Regions from separate parts of the Roseateles flavus genome, predicted to be linked through region 2. Evidence: predicted binding sites of a transcription regulator. Region 2 holds the regulator's gene; each other region holds the start of a gene.
The links. Region 2 encodes FNR, which switches genes on or off when oxygen is low (the NO sensors DNR and NnrR bind a similar motif). Its sites were predicted from a motif close to TTGATNNNNATCAA; they were not measured.
Positions count from the first base shown of each region.

Region 1 (4,642 bases), on a different contig from region 2:
GGGCGAAGTCGCCTGGGATGCCGAAGACCTCGGTGGCGCCGCGCGCCTGGAGAGCCTGCAGCAGGGCTTGGGTGAGATTCATGGCGGGCTCCGGCAGGCGGCGGTTCGAGGCGTCAGAGAGGGCGCCCGAAGGCGGTGGCGGGCAGCAGGGGGCCGATGGCATCGAGGGTGTTCTTGAGCATCAGGCCGAACTCGGTGTCGCCTTCCATGACGAGTGCGCGGTCGAAGAAGAGGCGGTCGGCGTCCTCCTCGCCGCGCAGCAGCCGCCACAGGGCCGGCGTGCGGGCGCGGATGCGCAGCAGCACCGGCGCCTCGCGCGGGGCCAGCATGAATCCGGCATCGCCCAGCTGCAGGCGCAGGCGGATGCCGGGTTCCAGCAGCTCCAGCTCCATCACCTTGTGAGACAGGCCTTGGCGCTGGCTGGCATCCAGGCGCGGCAGCAGGACCTGGTCCAGCAGGCGAGCGGCGACGAAGGAGGGCGGCTCCACGGGTAGGCGCCGCACCACGCCGCGGACGTGGTCCAGCAGCATCTGGTGCAGGCCGGCCGGGGCCGGGGGGCGTGCAGTGGCGTCGCGCGGGGAGGCTTGCATGGGAGTCCTTTCAGGCCAGGGCCTGCATGCCCGGCTGCTGGTGGGCGAAGCCATGGACCAGGCTGCCGGGCAGGTCCAGGGATTGCAGTTGGGCCAGGGCCTCGTCGGCATCGGCGCCCTGGCGATAGACGGCGTCGAAGAGCGCCAGCACGCGAGAGAAGCCGCCGCTGCAGGGTGAGAGCCGCAGGGCCTTCACGCCCGCGGCGCGCACGGCCTCGTGTTCCTGGAGCAGGCACTGCAGGCCGGCAGACTGCGTCGAGATGCCGTTTAGCGCGAGGAAGGGCTGGCCCTCGCTGGTGCGCAGCAGCAGGCCGTCGGCGTCGTCACGGCAGCGGAACTCGCACTGGTCCTTGCTCAGGCGATGGTGGCGCGCAGTGAAACAGCGGGCCGAGAAGGCCAGGGGCATGCGGCCGAAAGTCAGCAGCTCGGTGGCCACGGGCCGGCCCTGCGCCTGCACCGGATCCAGCGGCGGATTGCAGCGAGCGAGGGCCGCGAGAGACATCTCCGCCGGCGGCACCCAGACGTCCGCGCCCAGGCTGGCCAGCTCCTCCAGCGCGGGCCGGTTGTAGACGTTGATATGCGGCCCCAGCACCAGCTGGCTGCGGCGCTCCTGCGCGGGCAGCTCGCGGGTGAGGCCGTGCCAGACCTGCAGGGCCGAGGCGTCACCCGCCTCGAAGTCCATGGGCGTGTCGGCACTGAGGGCGGCCTCGGCCAGGCGGCGCAGGCCGCGCAGCTCGGCCTCTGACATCAGCAGCGGCATGCTGGCCAGGCGCACGCGCTTGCCGGCCTGCTGCAGCTCGCGCGCGATGGCCAGCCAGTCCTCCAGCGAGAACTCGTTGCGGCGCGAGCAGGTGACCTCGCCCAGCACGATGGCATGGGCGGGGCTGTCCGCCAGCTCGGCGTAGAAGTGCATCAGCGTCTGGCGCGGCCACCAGTACTGCAGCGGGCCGACGGTGAGGGTGGGGGCGTTCATGGGACTCATGGAGGGGCGCTCGCTGCGGTTCATCGCCAGGGGCGGTCGAAGGCGCCCAGGGTGCTCTGCTGGCCCTCGGCCCAGTGCGAGAGCGCCTGCTGCCAGGCGGGCGTGACGGTGTAGCGCTCGCCCGAGGCGGCGCGGTCGATGGCTTCTCGCCAGACCTTGCTGACCTGGGCCACATAGGCCGGGCTGCGCTGGCGACCCTCGATCTTGAGGGCCCGCACGCCGGACTCGATCAGCTGCGGCAGCAAGGCCAGGGTGTTGAGGCTGGTGGGCTCCTCCAGTGCGTAGTCGCGCTGGCCCTGCACGTCGAAGCGGCCCTTGCACAGCGTGGGGTAGCCGCGCGCCTCCTCGGGCGCGTAGTGGTCGATCAGCACGCCGTTGAGCCGGGCCTCGACGCCGTCCCCGCGCTCCTGCCACTGCACGGCCGAGGGGGGCGAGCACACCCCATGCGTGTTGGGCGACTGGCCCGTCGCGTAGGAGGACAGCGCGCAGCGCCCCTCGACCATCACGCAGAGGCTGCCGAAGCCGAAGACTTCGATCTCCACATCGGTATGGCGGATCACATGCTGAACCTGCTGCAGCGTCAGCACGCGGGGCAGCACGGCACGCTGGATGCCGTAGCGCTCGCGGTAGAAGTTGATGGCCTCGTAGCTCGTGGCCGAGGCCTGCACCGAGAGGTGCAGGCGAAGCTGCGGATGGGTCTTGGCCGCATAGGCCAGCACCGCGCTGTCGGCGACGATCAGCGCATCGGCGCCCAGGCTCGCGGCGCTGTCCACCGCGGCGAACCAGGGGGCCAGGTCTTGCGACTGGCCGTAGGTGTTGAGCGCCATCAGCACCTTGCGCCCGCGCTGGTGCGCATAGCTCATGCCGCTGCGCACCTGCTCCAGGTCGAAGTTGAGGCCGCCGAAGTTGCGGGCATTGGTGGCGTCCTTGAGGCCCAGGTAGACGGCGTCAGCGCCCGCATCCACCGCCATCTGAAGGGCGCGCAGGCTGCCGGCCGGACACACCAGTTCTGGCTTGTTCAGGCTCATGAATAGAAGGGGCGGGCCCCCGCTTTTTAAAGTTGCAAAATATATGAACCTTATTCGCGCATGGTTTTGCGCCCGCGCAAATGCGGGTGGCCCCGCGACCTGGGGGAAGCGCTGATCCGTCGGAAGGGCCGGGCGTTGATGCCGCTCAAACTGGATCGATCAGCGGCGCCGCAAAGTGTGGCTTGTGCACGATTCAGTGGCACGACTCCGAGGAGACCCGCATGGGATCGATCGACTACGCATCGACGGCGGCGCCAACACCCGAGGGCGCCCTGGAAAGGACGCATCGCCGGCGCGCCGCCGCGATGGCTCAACCGCTTATTTCCGAACGTGTGGCAGCACCGCTGCGCGAAGTGCTGATAGAGGCCGGCCAGTGGCGCCGCGTGCCCGCCGGCCAGCCCCTGTTCGAGCAGGGCGAGCACTGCGAGACCATGTGGCTGCTGCTGGAAGGCAGCGTCTGCCTGGGCCACCACGACAGCCAGGGCGAATGGCGCCAGTTCCGCCTGGCCGAGGCCGGCGAGTGGATGGGCTGCGCCGCCTGCTGGCTGCGCGAATCCCACAACCTGCGCGCCGTGGCCGCGGTGGACGTGCTGGCCGTGGGCATGAGCCGCGCACAGATCGACGCCTGGGCCGCCGAGGACCCGGCCGCCTGGCGCGCGGCCATGGAATCCGTGGTCGATGCCCTGGCCGAGCTGCAGCTGCAGCAGACCCGCCAGGCCGTGCGCCGCGAAAGCCTGGATGCGCTGGGCCGCGTGTCCGAGTGGCTGCTGGACATGTGGCGCCGCCAGGGCAGCACGGTGCGCTTCATCCAGCGCAAGAAGTACGTGGCCTCGCAGCTGGCGATCACGCCCGAGACCTTCTCGCGCTGCCTGCGCCAGCTGGAGGAGGAGCAGTGCATCAGCGGCGCAGGCTACGAGCTGCAGATCCTGGCGCCCGACCTGCTGCGCCAGAAGGCCAGGCCGCGTTGCGAGGACAAGGCCGCTGCGGCTCGCGCAGGCGCCTGAGCGGCCGGCCCACGGCAACGCGGGACAGGGGGCCGGCATGCCGCTAAGCTCTGGGCTGGCAAATTTCCGGAGCCGCCCATGCAAGCCCCCGTGCACCGCTTTTCCGACCTCTTCGCCCAGCTGGGCCTGGCCAACGACGCCGCCAGCATCGAGGCCTTCCTGCTGAGCCATTCCCCGCTGCCCGACACGCTGCGGCTGGAGGAGGCGCCTTGCTGGAATGCCGCGCAGGCCGCGCTGCTGTGCGAGGAACTCCGGGCCGATGCCGACTGGGCCGAGCTGGTGGACCAGCTCAACGCGGCCCTGCGCTGAGCGGCGCCTCGACCGTGGCATCCGCTACGGTGGCGCGCTAGCGTCGGCGGGGCTGGCCTTCAAAAAGGCAAACTGCATCAAGGATTCCTGGCGCCTGCATCCCTAGACTGGCCACTTCGTCAAGCAGAGGCAGGGAGTCTCGCGATGGAGTTCATGCGCCGCCGTCAATGTCTTCTGTGGGTACCGGCCCTCTGGCTGGCCGGCCAGGCCCACGCCGAGGTCCGTGACCTGCCCGATGCCATCAACAAGGCCGGCCGCCTGCGCATGCTGAGCCAGCGCTGCGCCAAGGCCTATATGGCCCTGGGCCAGAAGGTGCGATCGGAGCAGGCGGAGAAGGTCCTGTCCGATTCCATGGCTCTGTTCGACCGCCACCTGGTCGAGCTGCGGGCCTTTTCACACAGCCCTGCCGTGGCCAAGGTCTACGAGCAGATGGATGGCAGCTGGAGCGCCTACAAGCTGCTGCTGGTCGGCGAGCGGCCTCATCCCAAGGGTGCCGAGGCCGTGATGGCGGCGGCGACCCAGGTGCTGGCCCAGGCCCAGCAGGGCACGGGGCTGCTGGAGCAGGCCTCGGGCAAGGCGGTGGGTCGCCTCGTCAACCTGGCGGGGCGGCAGCGCATGCTCAGCCAGCGCATGGCCTCGGCCTACCTCGGTGCCGCCTGGGGCGTGCAGAGCGAGGGCCTGGTCAAGCAGCTGAATCAGGCCCGCGAGGAATTCACGCAGGCCCAATCC
Region 1 covers NZ_JBDPZC010000005.1:331,516-336,157, reverse strand. Annotated here, with positions in the region: gene ipdC (indolepyruvate/phenylpyruvate decarboxylase) at 1-82, opposite strand, end outside; gene ubiT (ubiquinone anaerobic biosynthesis accessory factor UbiT) at 114-590, opposite strand; gene ABDJ40_RS13045 (U32 family peptidase) at 601-1,563, opposite strand; gene ubiU (ubiquinone anaerobic biosynthesis protein UbiU) at 1,593-2,600, opposite strand; gene ABDJ40_RS13035 (Crp/Fnr family transcriptional regulator) at 2,822-3,604, shown strand; gene ABDJ40_RS13030 (DUF2789 domain-containing protein) at 3,683-3,913, shown strand; gene ABDJ40_RS13025 (type IV pili methyl-accepting chemotaxis transducer N-terminal domain-containing protein) at 4,067-4,642, shown strand, end outside.
Region 1: the regulator FNR is predicted to act here: its motif matches at 2,736-2,749, upstream of ubiU (ubiquinone anaerobic biosynthesis protein UbiU).

Region 2 (4,642 bases):
GATCCCGAGCGCCAGGGCGCCCAGGTGCAGCAGCAGCCAAAGGGGCCGCAGCAGGGCCACCGTCTGCCCCCAGCGCGCCATCAGCGACACACTGGACGCCGCCACCGCACCGGCCGCACCATAGCTGAGCAGGCGACCCAGCTGGAAGCCGAGATGCGCGGCCGTGCGCGGCGATCCCTGGCTCAGTGCGGCACAGGGCGCGCCGCACATCACGGCACAGTGCGGGGTGCCGGCCAAGCCCATCAGCAGGGCTGAACCGACGAGGGCTGCTTCCATGGGGAGGACTGTAGCCTCAGATGATGCGCGAGAACTGCGCGCGGGTGCGGTCGGCCTGCAGGTAGCGGTCGAAGACCATGGCCACTGCACGCACGAAGTACCAGCCCAGCGGTGTCACCTGGATGGCCTCGGGCTCCACCACGACCAGGCCGGTCTCCTGCATGGACAGCAGCTGCTCCAGCTCGGCACGGAAGTACTCGCGCACCTTGATCAGGTGGGCCAGCTCGATGGACTCGAACTCCACCCGCCCCTGGCACATCAGCGCCATGATCATGGCCCGGCGGACCAGATCGTCGCGGCTCAGGGCCAGACCGCGCTGGATGGGCAGCTGGCCCTGGCGGATGGCGTCGTAGTACTCGGGCAGGGTCTTGGCATTCTGGCTGTAAGTGGCGCCCACGCGGCCGATGGCCGAGACGCCCAGGCCGATCAGGTCGCAGTCCGGCTGCGTGCTGTAGCCCTGGAAATTGCGGTGCAGGCGGCCCTGGCGCTTGGCCACGGCCAGCGAATCATTGGGCAGCGCGAAGTGGTCCATGCCGATGTAGGCATAGCCATGGCCCACGAAACCGCTCAGGGCGGTAGACAACATGGTCAGCTTGGACGCGGCCACCGGCAGCTGGCTGGCGTCGATGCGGCGCTGCGGCTTGAAGCGCGTGGGCAGGTGAGCGTAGCCGTACAGCGCGATGCGGTCCGGACGCAGCGTCGCGACCTGCTGGATGGTGCGCTGGAAGCTCTCCGGCGTCTGCTGCGGCAGCCCATAGATCAGGTCCACGTTGGTGGACTCGAAGCCCAGGGCGCGGGCCTGCTGCATCAGGCTCTCGACCATCTCGTAGCTCTGCACGCGATGAACGGCCTTCTGCACTTCCGGGTCGAAGTCCTGGACGCCGAAGCTCAGGCGGTTGAAGCCCAGCTGGCGCAGGTGCTTCAGGCGGGCTTCGGTGACGGTGCGCGGATCGACCTCGATGGACACCTCGGCGCCCGGCGCAAGCTTGAAGCGCTGCTTGATGGCGTCCATCAGCCCGGTCAGCTCGTCGTCGTTGAGGAAGGTCGGGGAGCCGCCGCCGAAATGCAGCTGGGAAATGGACTGCGGCCGGCGCAGCTCGGCCACCGTCAGGTCCATTTCCTGGACCAGCACTGCCAGGTACTCCGCCGCGCGCTCATGGTGCTTGGTGATGACCTTGTTGCAGGCGCAGTAGTAGCAGACCGACTCGCAGAAGGGGATGTGGATATACAGGGAAAGGGGCGCGCCTCCGCCCACCACACCGCCGTCGGCCCGCTGGTTCAGGGCCTGCTTGTACTGCTCGACAGTGAAGGCCTCGACGAATCGGTCGGCCGTCGGGTAGGACGTGTAGCGCGGACCGGACACATCGAAGCGGCGCAACACATCCTCGGTGATGCCCGGCAGGGCGGCAGTATTGATGGTTTCCATGCCGCCACTGTGCCAAGCCTGCACAAGCACTGATTGACCTGTGTCAAGTTTGATCAACTGGCGCGGGTAAACAATGGCTACAGCCTTGAGGAGCGTCAGGGCCGTCCTTTGCCCTGCAGCAGAAACGGCCATTGACATCTCCTCGCCGCCCCGGCAGTCCCAGCCCATAATGAGCCCTATGAATACCCAGACCCCGATCAAGATCGAGCCCTTCAAGGTCGCCTGCTCCAGCTGCAATCTGCGCGAGCTGTGCCTGCCCGTCGGGTTGTCAGAGTCGGACCTGAACCAGCTGGACAGCCTCGTGGCCACGCGCCGCAACGTCTCCCGCGGGGACACCCTGTTCCGCACCGGCGATGCCTTCCAGTCGCTGTACGCGGTCCGCACGGGCTTCTTCAAGACCTGCGTGTCTTCGGAGGACGGCCGTGACCAGGTCACCGGTTTCCAGATGGCCGGTGAGCTGCTGGGCCTGGACGGCATCAGCAATGATCGCCATTCCTGCGACGCCGTCGCCCTGGAAGACAGCCAGGTCTGCGTGATTCCCTACAGCCAGCTCGAGGAACTCTCCCGCGAGTTCACCGACCTGCAGCACCAGTTCCACAAGATCATGAGCCGCGAGATCGTGCGCGATCACGGCGTGATGCTGCTGCTGGGCTCCATGCGCGCCGAGGAACGCCTGGCCGCCTTCCTGCTGAACCTCACCCAGCGCCTGCAGGCCCGCGGCTTCTCCGCCTCGGCCCTGGTGCTGCGCATGACGCGCGAAGAGATCGGCAGCTATCTGGGTCTCAAGCTGGAAACGGTGAGCCGCACCTTCTCGAAGTTCCAGGACGAAGGTCTGCTGGAGGTCAAGCAACGCCAGATCCGCATCCTGAACCAGGACGGCCTGCAGAAGCTGGTGAACACCGCGCACTGCACCTGAGCGCACTTCACCTGAGCGGCCCCGTGCCTGCTCGATGATGGCAAAGCCCGCTGCGTAGCGGGCTTTTTGCTTGCAGTGCGGCCAGAGGCGCCGGACGGCGGACGGTCAGCGCCTGCGCAAAGGCAAGACCTGACCCTCAGTGCGGCCAGCGCCGCGGCTGGCCAGGTGCCGACTCGGCGGGCAGGGTCGCCAGCAGCATGGTCACGGCCGAGGCCAGGCTGATCAGCAGCCAGAAGGCCAGGAAGCTCAAGGTGTAGATGGCTTCGCGGCTCAGTTGCACCGGCGACAGACCGAACCAGCTGAGGTCCATGGGATCGACCAGCGCGAACACCAGTGCCTCGGTCACGCCGGCCATCACAAAGGCCGGCCAGAGGATGTGCATGGCCCATCGCGCCGGGCCCGGCTTTTCACCAATCAGTCCCATCCCGGTCTCCTCCACGATGGACTGCGAGGACTTACTTGCCGCTCGCAGGGCCGCCGGTGGCGGCATGGTTGCGGGCCGCGATGGCGGGCGCCAGTGCGGCGGACTGGGGGCCGTCCGCGGCGCTGTCGGCGGAGAGACGCTGCTGGGTCTCGATCACCGGATCGGGATGCTTGAGGGCCACGCCCAGGGTCACGAAGCTGGCCAGCACCACGGTGGCGGGCCCGCCCACCACCAGCCACATCATGCGCTCACGCCACCAGGCGCGCGGTGCGGTCGAAGGAGATTGAATGTCAGCCATGTTTCGCTCCTAGCGGGGAACCACAAAGGTGGATTTCTCGACCAGCTGGCTTGGCACCTCGCTGGCCCTGGCATCGCGAACGATGCGGAAATGGATCTCATGGGCGCCACCGCCCGCCGATTGTGCCGTCTGCGGTGGCAGGCGCAGCGCGACGGACACCCAGCGCGCCTCGGCCGGCCCCACGCTCATGTGCAGGGGCTGCACCAGGGCCAGGCCCTGCAGGCCTTCGGCGGTGACGGTGTAGGCCTGCGTCTCCTCGGTCGCATTCATGACCTGCAGGCGGTAGACGTTCTCGATGTAGCCATCGTCCACCAGGCGGGCCAGCGAGGCGCGGTCCCGCACCACATCGACCTTGAAGGGCGTGCGGGTCAGCATGTGCCAGAACAGGGCCACGCAGATCAGCACCAGAATGCTCGAATAGATCAGCACGCGGGGGCGGAACATGCGGCGGATCAGCTGCGCGCGGCTGAGGTGCTCGCTGAGGCCGTTCTGCGTGTCGTAGCGGACGAGGCCGCGCGGGTAGCCCATCTTGTCCATCACGCCGTTGCAGACGTCGATGCAGGCCGCGCAGCCGATGCACTCGTACTGCAGGCCGTTGCGGATGTCGATGCCTGTGGGGCAGACGTGCACGCACAGATTGCAGTCGATGCAGGACCCGAGACCCGCGGCCTTGATGTCGATCTTGCGCCCGCGCGAGCCACGCGGCTCGCCGCGCTCGGCGTCGTAGCTGATGATCAGCGTGTCCTTGTCGAACATCGCGCTCTGGAATCGCGCGTACGGACACATGTACTTGCAGACCTGCTCGCGCATGTGACCGGCGAACAGGTAGGTGGCAAAGCCATAGAAGAGCACCCAGAACAGCTCCCACGGCCCGAGTCCCAGGGCCGCCACCTCGGCCCCGAGGACCTTGACGGGCGTGAAGTAGCCAACGAAGGTGAAGCCGGTCCAGACCGCGAGCGCAATCCAGGCCAGTTGCTTGCCGCCCTTGCGGCCGAGCTTGTTCAGGGACCAGGGCGCGGCGTCCAGCTTCATGCGGGCGGCGCGGTCACCTTCGAACTTGCGCTCGATCCACATGAAGATCTCGGTGTAGACCGTCTGCGGGCAGGCATAGCCACACCACAGTCGACCGGCGACTGCGGTGAAGAGAAAGAGCGCATACGCCGAGATCAGCAGCAGCGCCGTGAGGTAGATGAAGTCCTGCGGATACAGGACGAGGCCGAAGATGTAGAAACGGCGCGCGCCCAGGTCGAACAGGACGGCCTGGCGTGCGTTCCACTCCAGCCAGGGCAGCCCGTAGAACAG
Region 2 covers NZ_JBDPZC010000009.1:5,518-10,159, forward strand. Annotated here, with positions in the region: gene ABDJ40_RS17900 (urease accessory protein UreH domain-containing protein) at 1-276, opposite strand, end outside; gene hemN (oxygen-independent coproporphyrinogen III oxidase) at 293-1,702, opposite strand; gene fnr (fumarate/nitrate reduction transcriptional regulator Fnr) at 1,881-2,618, shown strand; gene ABDJ40_RS17915 (hypothetical protein) at 2,755-3,042, opposite strand; gene ABDJ40_RS17920 (hypothetical protein) at 3,074-3,340, opposite strand; gene ccoG (cytochrome c oxidase accessory protein CcoG) at 3,350-4,642, opposite strand, start outside.

Region 3 (4,642 bases), on a different contig from region 2:
CAACATGATCCTGGACGACGGCGGCGATGCCACCCTGCTGATGCACCTGGGCCAGAAGGCCGAGAAGGACCTCTCCGTGCTGGCCAACCCGGGCAGCGAGGAAGAGCGAATCCTCTTCGCCGCCATCAAGGCCAAGGTCGCCCAGGACCCCACCTGGTACACCCGCAAGAGCGCCGAGATCATCGGCGTGACCGAGGAAACCACCACCGGCGTGCACCGCCTGAAGGAGATGAGCGCCAAGGGCACGCTGCTGTTCCGCGCCATCAACGTCAACGACTCCGTCACCAAGAGCAAGTTCGACAACCTCTATGGCTGCCGCGAGTCCCTCGTGGACGGCATCAAGCGCGCCACCGACGTGATGGTGGCCGGCAAGATCGCCGTGGTGGCCGGCTATGGCGACGTGGGCAAGGGCTCGGCACAGGCCCTGCGCGCCCTGTCCGCGCAAGTGTGGGTGACCGAGATCGACCCCATCTGCGCGCTGCAGGCCGCGATGGAAGGCTATCGCGTCGTGACCATGGAGTACGCCGCCGACAAGGCCGACATCTTCGTGACCACCACCGGCAACAAGAACGTCATCCGCCACGAGCACATGGCCGCGATGAAGAACAACGCCATCGTCTGCAACATCGGTCACTTCGACAACGAGATTGACGTCGCCTCGCTGGAGAAGTACCAGTGGGAGGAGATCAAGCCGCAGGTGGACCACGTCATCTTCCCCGACGGCAAGCGCATCATCCTGCTCGCCAAGGGCCGCCTGGTGAACCTGGGCTGCGGCACGGGTCATCCGAGCTATGTGATGAGCTCGTCCTTCGCCAACCAGACCATCGCCCAGATCGAGCTGTTCGCCCACCGCGACGCCTACGACATCGGCAAGGTCTATGTGCTGCCCAAGCACCTGGACGAGAAGGTGGCGCGCCTGCAGCTGACCACGCTGAATGCGCAGCTGACGGAGCTGACGGAGGAGCAGGCGGCGTATATCGGTGTGCCCAAGCAGGGCCCCTACAAGCCCGACACCTACCGCTACTGATCTCTGCGGGCTACTGCGCGAACTTCATGCGTCGTTGCGGGCCCCTCCGCAGATCCTCACGTAGCGCCGCTACGTTCCGGTCTGCGGATCCTCCCGCGCCTAGCCTGAAGTCCGCTCGCTACGCCCGGCACCACCGAACGCTGCCACGACAAACCCCAAACTTCCTCAATGCGCGCCGACCAACGCCTCATGACCCTGCAACTCGCGCCCACGCGCTCGGCCGCCCAGCGGCTGATCGAGCGGGGCGCGGTGCTGCGGGCGTCGGGGGCGAAGGTGAGGAAGGCGGGCGAGGACGTGGGCGAGCGCGAGGTGCTGGCGGTGACGGACGACGCGGAGCTGCGCTACATCTCCCGCGGCGGCCTGAAGCTGGAAGGCGCGCTGCAGGCCAGCGGCATTGCAGTGCAAGGCCTCACGGTGCTGGACATGGGCCAGAGCACCGGCGGCTTCACCGACTGCCTGCTCAAGCACGGCGCCGCCCGTGTCGTGGGCGTGGACGTGGGGCATGGGCAGCTGCATGCGACCCTGCAGACCGATGCGCGCGTCACCGCGCTCGAGGGCCTGCATGTGCGCGAGCTGGCGGGCTCGGCCCTGACTTCCCATGTGCCGAGCGGCGGCTTCCCGCTGATCGTGGGAGACCTGAGCTTCATCTCCATGACGGGCGCCTTCGCGCAACTGGACCCCTGGCTCGCGGCGGAGGGTCAGGTCTTGCTCCTGATCAAGCCGCAGTTCGAGCTGGGCCCCAAGGCCCTCTCCAGGGGCGGACTGGTCAAGGACCCTTCGCTGTACCCGCAACTGGAACAGCAGGCCCGCAACGCCGCTCAAGGACTGGGCTGGCAGGTGCAGGGCTACTTCAGCAGCGCCATCACCGGCGGTGATGGCAACACGGAATTCTTTCTGTGGGCCCGCAAGACGAGCGGCCACCCCACAGCCACAGGAAAGGCATCGCCATGAGCCTCACGAACACCACGCCGGCCAAGCCGCCGGTCAGCTTCGAGTTCTTCCCTCCCAACACGCCCGTGGGCACCGAGAAGCTGCGCACCGTCGTGCAGGAGCTGAGCGCCGTGCAGCCGCACTACTTCAGCGTGACTTACGGCGCCGGCGGCTCCACCCGCGAGAAGACCCTGGCCACCGTCAGCGAGATCGCCGCGGCCGGCCATGAGGCCGCACCGCACCTCTCCTGCGTGGGCTCGACCCGCGAGAACATCGCCGAGATCCTGGCCACCTACCGCGCGCAGAACATCCGCCGTGTCGTGGCCCTGCGAGGCGATCTGCCCAGCGGCACGGCCACGGCCGGCGAGTTCCGCTATGCCGCCGAGCTGGTGCAGTTCATCCGCGAGACGCAAGGCGCGGACTGGCAGATCGAGGTGGCCGCCTATCCGGAGTACCACCCACAACAGCGTTATGCCGCACGGGACCTCCAGCACTTCGCGGACAAGATGAAGGCCGGCGCAAGCGGCGCCATCACCCAGTTCTTCTTCAACCCGGACGCCTACTTCCACTTCGTGGACGAGGCCCGCCGGCTGGGCGTCACCGCGCCCATCGTGCCGGGCATCATGCCCTTCCACAACTACGGCCGCATCGCGCAGTTCGCCGCCCGTGACGGCATCGAGATCCCGCGCTGGGTCGCGCTGAAGATGGAAGGCTATATGGACGACACCGCCTCCATCCGCGCCTTCGGCCTGGACGTGGTCACGCGGGTGTGCGAACGCCTGATCGCCGGCGGCGCCCCGGGCATCCACTTCTATACGCTCAACCAGAGCGGCCTGGTGCTGGAGTTGTGCAAACGCCTCGGTCTGGGCGCCTGAGCTTGCGCCGGATCAAGTCGTCCTGATGTCCACATGAATCCTGGGGGCAAGGCGCCCCCGGAGTTGCGTCACATCAAGGGATAACCCTCGCGCGGCCTCTCCAATAGCTTCATCGGGAACGTTCCCATTCTTTGAAGGAGCTATTGAGATGAGCAAGCTTGTTGCACGCACCCTGATCGCCGCCACCCTGGCCGCCGGCGCCTTTGCCGCCCAGGCCGCCGAGAGCCCCTGGCTGATGCGCGTGCGTGCCGTGAACCTCGACTCGGCCAACAAGGACACGACCGGTCTGGACCTGAGCGTCAACAACAAGGTCATCCCCGAAGTCGACTTCAGCTACTTCTTCAGCCCCAACCTGGCCGCTGAGCTGATCCTGACCTATCCGCAGAAGCACACGCTGTCGGCCGGTGGCACCGAGATCGGTACCCTGAAGCACCTGCCGCCCACCCTGAGCCTGCAGTACCACTTCGCCCCCAATGACACCTTCCGTCCCTACGTGGGCGCCGGCCTGAACTACACGATCTTCTCGAACGTGGAATTCATCCCGGCCGTGGATACCGCCCTGTCGCCCAGCGTCAAGCACACCAGCGTGGGCCTGTCCTTCCAGGTCGGCTTCGACTACGAGATCAGCAAGAACCTGTACCTGAACGTGGACATCAAGAAGGTGCAGATCGGCACCAAGGTCTACTCCAAGGGCACCGAAGTCGGCAAGTTCAAGGTCGACCCGCTGCTGGTGGGCGTGGGTCTGGGCTTCCGCTTCTGAGCGAGCCCCGCGTTTTCTTCTGAGCAATCCTCTTTGTTTTGAGCCGCCGCGCCCGGCCGGGCCCGGCGGCCTTTTTACGTCTGCACACCTCGGACCCTGAGTCGGGCGGTGCAGCGCCCGCAGGGGATGACATAGGATGCGGGGCCCTTCAACGCGCCCCAGCACCGCCCACGCATGCCCGACACGACCCTGCACCAGGCCCCGCAGCCGCCCGCCGGCTGGAATGCATACCTGCAGCGCTTCGGCTATGACGGCTTCCATCTGCGCCAGGAGTGGTCGGCAGTCCTGCGGCAGGCCCTGCGCCATGAGCCGCACTTCCTGTGGCTGACGCGCGGCGAGGCCATCGTCGGCGTGCTGCCCCTGCAACTGGTGAGCGGCCCCCTCTTCGGGCGCTACCTGGTGAGCCAGCCCTATCTCAACACCGGCGGCGTGCTGGCTGACAGCCCCGCGGACGAAGCCCGGCTGGTCGAGGCCGCCGTCGAGCTGGCCCGGCGCCTGGATGTCAAGCACCTGGAACTGCGCCATGAGCGCGAGCTGCAGCACCCGTCCTTCAATGCGCTGGTGACCGAAAAGGTCCACATGCGCCTGCCCCTGCCGGCCACGCCGGAGCTGCTGTGGGAGAAGGGCATCAAGTCCAAGCTGCGCAGCCAGATCCGCAAGCCGCTGTCCGATGATCGCTTCAGCATGGCCTTCGGGCGCGAGGAGCTGCTGGACGAGTTCTACCGCGTCTTCGCCCGCAATATGCGCGACCTGGGCACGCCGCCCTACGGCCGGGCCCTCTTCGCCCAGATGCTGGCGCAGTTCCCCGCCGAGGCCGAGATCGCCGTGCTGCGCCACGAGGGCCGCGCGGTGGCCGCGGGCTTCCTGCTGCATGCGCCGGGCTGCACCCTGATCCCCAGCGCCAGCGCGCTGCGCGAGTACAACCACCTCAGCGTCAATGTGCTGATGTACTGGCGGGTGCTGGAGCGCAGCATCCAGCGCGGCCAGCCCTTGTTCGACTTCGGCCGCAGCACGGTGGACAGCGGCACCTACAAGTTCAAGCAGCAGTGG
Region 3 covers NZ_JBDPZC010000001.1:648,147-652,788, reverse strand. Annotated here, with positions in the region: gene ahcY (adenosylhomocysteinase) at 1-1,027, shown strand, start outside; gene ABDJ40_RS02950 (TlyA family RNA methyltransferase) at 1,217-1,978, shown strand; gene metF (methylenetetrahydrofolate reductase [NAD(P)H]) at 1,975-2,832, shown strand; gene ABDJ40_RS02940 (OmpW/AlkL family protein) at 2,981-3,592, shown strand; gene ABDJ40_RS02935 (FemAB family XrtA/PEP-CTERM system-associated protein) at 3,767-4,642, shown strand, end outside.
Region 3: the regulator FNR is predicted to act here: its motif matches at 2,896-2,909, upstream of ABDJ40_RS02940 (OmpW/AlkL family protein).

Region 4 (4,642 bases), on a different contig from region 2:
ACCAGCGCACAGATCCGCGGCCTGGGCAGCGAGGACCTGGTGGCCTTCACGACCGACCAGTACGCAGCCATGAGCTCGACACAGGTCGCGGCCATCGGCACCGACCAGTTCATGAAGCTGGCCACCGACGATCTGCAGGCCATCAGCAGTGCCGGCATCCGCGGCATCAGCAGCGTCCAGCTGGGCGCCATGGGCACGGACCAGCTGGTGGCGCTGACCACGGCGCAGTACAGCGGGCTGACCTCCAACCAGGTCGCCGGCCTGCACTCCGACCAGATCGCGGCCCTGGCCACGGATGACCTGCGTGCCCTGAGCACCGCGGCCCTGCGCAGCTTCAGCACCGACCAGTTCGTGGCGCTGACCTCCGACCAGGTCGCCGCGCTGACGGTGACCCAGGTGGCGGCGCTGAGCTCGGCCCAGATCAACGCGATGGGCTCGGACGACTTCAACGCCATGGGCACCGCCCAGATGGCCGCCCTGACCTCGGTCCAGGTGCCCGGCATCAGCGTGGGCATGATCGCGGCCATGCAGACGGACGACCTCCGCGCGCTGAACGCCTTCGCCGTCCGCGCCCTGAGCAGCGACCAGCTGAATGCCCTGACCAGCGACCAGGTGCCGACGCTGAGCGTGGTGCAGGTGGCTGCGCTGACGACGGCGCAGGTCCAGAAGTGGGAGACCGCCGACATCCAGGCGCTGGGCTCCGACCAGGTGGCCTCGCTCAGTGCGGCCCAGGTCACGGCCATGACTTCGGACCAGATCGTGACCTTCTCGTCCGAGGACATCCGCGCCCTGAGCACGGCGGCCTTCCGCGCCCTGCAGTCTGATGACCTCCAGGCCTTCAGCTCCGACCAGATCGATGCCTTCACCAGCACGCAGATCGGTCTGCTGACCTCGGCCCAGGTGAAGGGCATCGACAGCGCCGACATGGCGGCCTTCAGCAGCGATGACATCAAGCTGCTGTCGACCTCCGCCCTGCATGCGCTGTCGACGGAGCAGTTCTCGGCGCTGGGCACCGAGCACATCGCCGCACTGAGCACGGCCCAGGTGCTGGCGCTGACCACGGACCAGATCAGCACCTTCAGCAGCGATGACATCAATGCGCTGAGCACCACGCAGATCGCGGCCTTCAGCTCGGCCCAGATCCACGCGCTCACGACGGACCAGTTCTCGCACCTCGCCAGCGATGACATCAAGGCCCTGACCACCTCGCAGATCGCCGGGCTGACAACGGAGCAGATCCACAGCCTCACGACGGAGCAGATCGTCGGCATGGAGTCCGAGGACATCGCCAAGCTGAACATGACCCAGTTCGGCGCGCTGACCACGGAAGTCATCCACGCGATGACGGGAGCCCAGCTCGACGCGCTGTGGCTGACCTCGCCCATCGTGCTGGACCTGGACGGCAACGGCGTCTCGACGACCGCGGCGGCCCAGGGCGTCAGCTTCGACCTGAACGGCACCGGCAACGCCCAGAAGTGGGGCTGGGTGGGCGGCAATGACGGCCTGCTGGTCATGGACCGCAACGGCGATGGCCAGATCAACGACGGCAAGGAACTGTTCGGCAGCGGCACCCAGCTGGCGGACGGCAGCCGCGCCGCCAACGGCTACCAGGCCATGGCCACGCTGGACAGCAACCATGACGGCGCACTGAACGTCACCGACGCCCAGTTCGGCCAGCTCAAGGTCTGGGTGGATGCCAACCACGACGGCAAGACCGACGCGGGCGAGCTGAAGTCCCTGGCGGATCTGGGCATCACCTCGCTGGACCTGCATGCGCAGACCGGCACGGCGGTGAACAACGGCAACCTGCTGGGCCTGGTCTCCGGCTACACGACCAGCGACGGCAAGACCCATGACATGGCGGACGTCTGGTTCGCCAAGGACACGGGCGAGTCCGCCAGCAGCGCCGCCAGCACGGGTGACGCCCATGCGGCGACGCCGGAGCACGGCAAGTCCGGCGAACCCAAGCTGAGCCTGGGCGACGTCCTGGCCGGACCGGCGGGCAATCTGCTGGGCGACGGGGTCACCCAGCCGGGTCACCACGGCGTGCTGCACCACCAGCTGGTTCCGCTGCGCAAGGCGCCTGGCGAGGACGATGACCTGAACCGCATCGTGCCCCTGATCTGAGGCTGACGGCCTCAGCGAAAGCCGCCCCCGCCACCGGCCGGGGCGGCTTTTTCATGGCCTGCGCCTTTCTCGGCCGGACGATCCGCGGGCATCAGGGTTAGTCTTGATGCCCATCAAGGCCCGCCAGGGTCGAGCATGGCAGCATGAACATCCTGATGCCCAACAAGTACACCGAGAAAGCCCTGCAGGAGTCGCGCCGCTTCGGCGTCAAGCCCGTGCCGCCACTGCGCCCGCTGGGCTGGCTGGCCCGCGGCTGGGCCGACATGACGCGCTGCCCCGGCCCCTCGCTGCTGCACGGCCTGGTGCTGGCCCTGCTCGGTGCGCTGATCTTCCTGCTCGGCCGTGACCGCTTCTGGCTGCTGGCCGGCGCCTTCAGCGGCTTCCTGCTGGTCGCACCCATTCTTGCCACGGGGCTCTACGCCATCAGCCGCGAGATCGAGGCGAACCGCCACCCCGGCCTGCGCACGGTGCTGAACGTCTGGAAGCCCCGCGACGGGCGGCTGGTGCTCTTCGGCGTGCTGCTGGCCTTTGCCGGCACCGGCTGGGTGATGACCTCGGCCTCGCTGATCACCGGCTTTGCGGGCGTGCCCATCCTGAAGCCCCTGGACTTCCTGCGCCATGTGGTGCTCAACGAGCAAAGCCATCTCTTCGAGGCCTGGCTGGCGCTGGGCGCCCTGCTGGCCGCTCCCGTCTTCGCCTCCACCGTGATCGCCGTGCCCCTGCTGCTGGACCGCCAGATCGGCGTGCTGGGCGCCGTGTTCACCAGCTGGCGCGTGGTGATGGAGTACCCCGCGCCGGTGGCGCTGTGGGCCGTCCTCATCATGGGCCTGACCCTGCTGGGCATGGCCACGCTGATGCTGGGCTTCGTCGTCGTGCTGCCCTGGCTGGGGCATGCCAGCTGGCATGCCTATCGGGACCTCGTCGACACCTCGGGCCTGACCCGCAACGATTGAAGAGATGTTTGGCTATACCGAGGAACAGATCGCCCAGTTCGGGCTCAGCGTGGGCGTCACGGCCTTCATGCTGTACATGGTCTTCATCATCCTGCAGCTGGCGCGCGAGTCCAAGGCGGGCAAGTTCGGCACCTTCATCCTGCTGCTGGGCCTGGGCTTCGGCCTGGTGGGCTTTGCCGCCAAGGGTCTGATCAAGTTCTTTCTGTCCGGCGTCGGCGAATGAGGTCCGCATGGGCGTGATCAGTACCAAGAGCTTCCGGCACACGCTGTTCGAGGACGCGCAGGCCCTGTTGACAGGCACGCTCTTCGTGGCCCTGGGCGTGGCCCTGTTCAAGCAGGTGGGCATGCTCACCGGCGGCACCGTGGGCATCGCCTTCCTGCTGCACTACACCAGCGGCTGGCCCTTCGGCCTGCTGTTCTTCTGCATCAACCTGCCCTTCTACTGGCTGGCCTACCGGCGCATGGGCCTGGCCTTCACGCTCAAGACCGTGGCGGCGGTGACGCTGATGTCCACGCTGTCCGAGGCGCTGCCGCGCCTGGTCCAGTTCTCCCAGATCAACACCTGGTTCGCGGCGATCGCCGGCGGCCTGATGATTGGCGCGGGGATGCTGATCCTGTTCCGCCACCGGGCCAGCCTGGGCGGGCTCAACATCCTGGTGCTCTACCTCCAGGACAGCCGCGGCTGGCGTGCAGGCTACATGCAGGCCGCGCTGGATGCGAGCATCCTGCTGGCTTCCATGGCGGTGGTCAGCCCCGAGCGCATCGGCTATTCCCTGCTGGGCATGGCCGCGATGAACGCCGCCCTGGCCATCAACCACCGCCCGGGGCGCTACATGGCGGTCTGAGCCGCCGCGACTTCAGAGCAGCGGGCTGTACCAGCGCAGGTCCAGCAGGCGGCGCGCCAGGGCATGGCTGATGCCTTCGGGCGCCACCAGGTCGTAGAGCAGGTCGAAGTGGTTGTAGCCCGGCACCTCTTCGAGCACAGGCACGGCCTGTGGCCCCCAGGCCTCCTGGATGAGGCGGCACTGTCGCTTGAACTCCTCGCTTTCCGCTCCGCCGACGACGGCATAGAGCGGGGAATCCGGCGGCGCCTGGTGCACGGGGCTCAGGCGGCGGGCGCTGGCCTCGTCCAGGCGCAGGTCGGCCTGCAGGAAAGGCGTGTGCACCAGGGGCTCGAGCTCATGCAGGCCTGAGAGGGACAGCACGCCCTTGACCAATTGGCGCGGCAGGTCCGGTGCCAGGCTCTTCCAGTCGAAGCAGCTCAGCAAGGCGGCCAGATGCCCGCCCGCCGAATGGCCGGCCAGCACGATGTGATTGGGGTCGCCGCCATAGTCCGCGACATGGCGCCAGACCCAGGCCAGCGCCTCGGCCAGTTGCAGCGGGATGCGCTCCATGCTGACCTCGGGGCACAGGTCATAGCCCGGGATGACCACGACCGCGCCTTCGCTGGTGAAGCCCGGCGCGACGAAGGAGAGGTCCTCCTTGGACAGCGCCCGCCAGTAGCCGCCGTGGATGAAGACCAGCACGGGCGCCTTGGCGACGCTGTCACTGAACACGTCCAG
Region 4 covers NZ_JBDPZC010000005.1:300,701-305,342, forward strand. Annotated here, with positions in the region: partial or broken gene ABDJ40_RS12890 (heme utilization protein) at 1-2,127, shown strand, start outside; gene ABDJ40_RS12895 (DUF2189 domain-containing protein) at 2,271-3,080, shown strand; gene ABDJ40_RS12900 (DUF2788 domain-containing protein) at 3,085-3,303, shown strand; gene ABDJ40_RS12905 (YitT family protein) at 3,311-3,925, shown strand; gene ABDJ40_RS12910 (alpha/beta hydrolase) at 3,938-4,642, opposite strand, start outside.
Region 4: the regulator FNR is predicted to act here: its motif matches at 2,231-2,244, upstream of ABDJ40_RS12895 (DUF2189 domain-containing protein).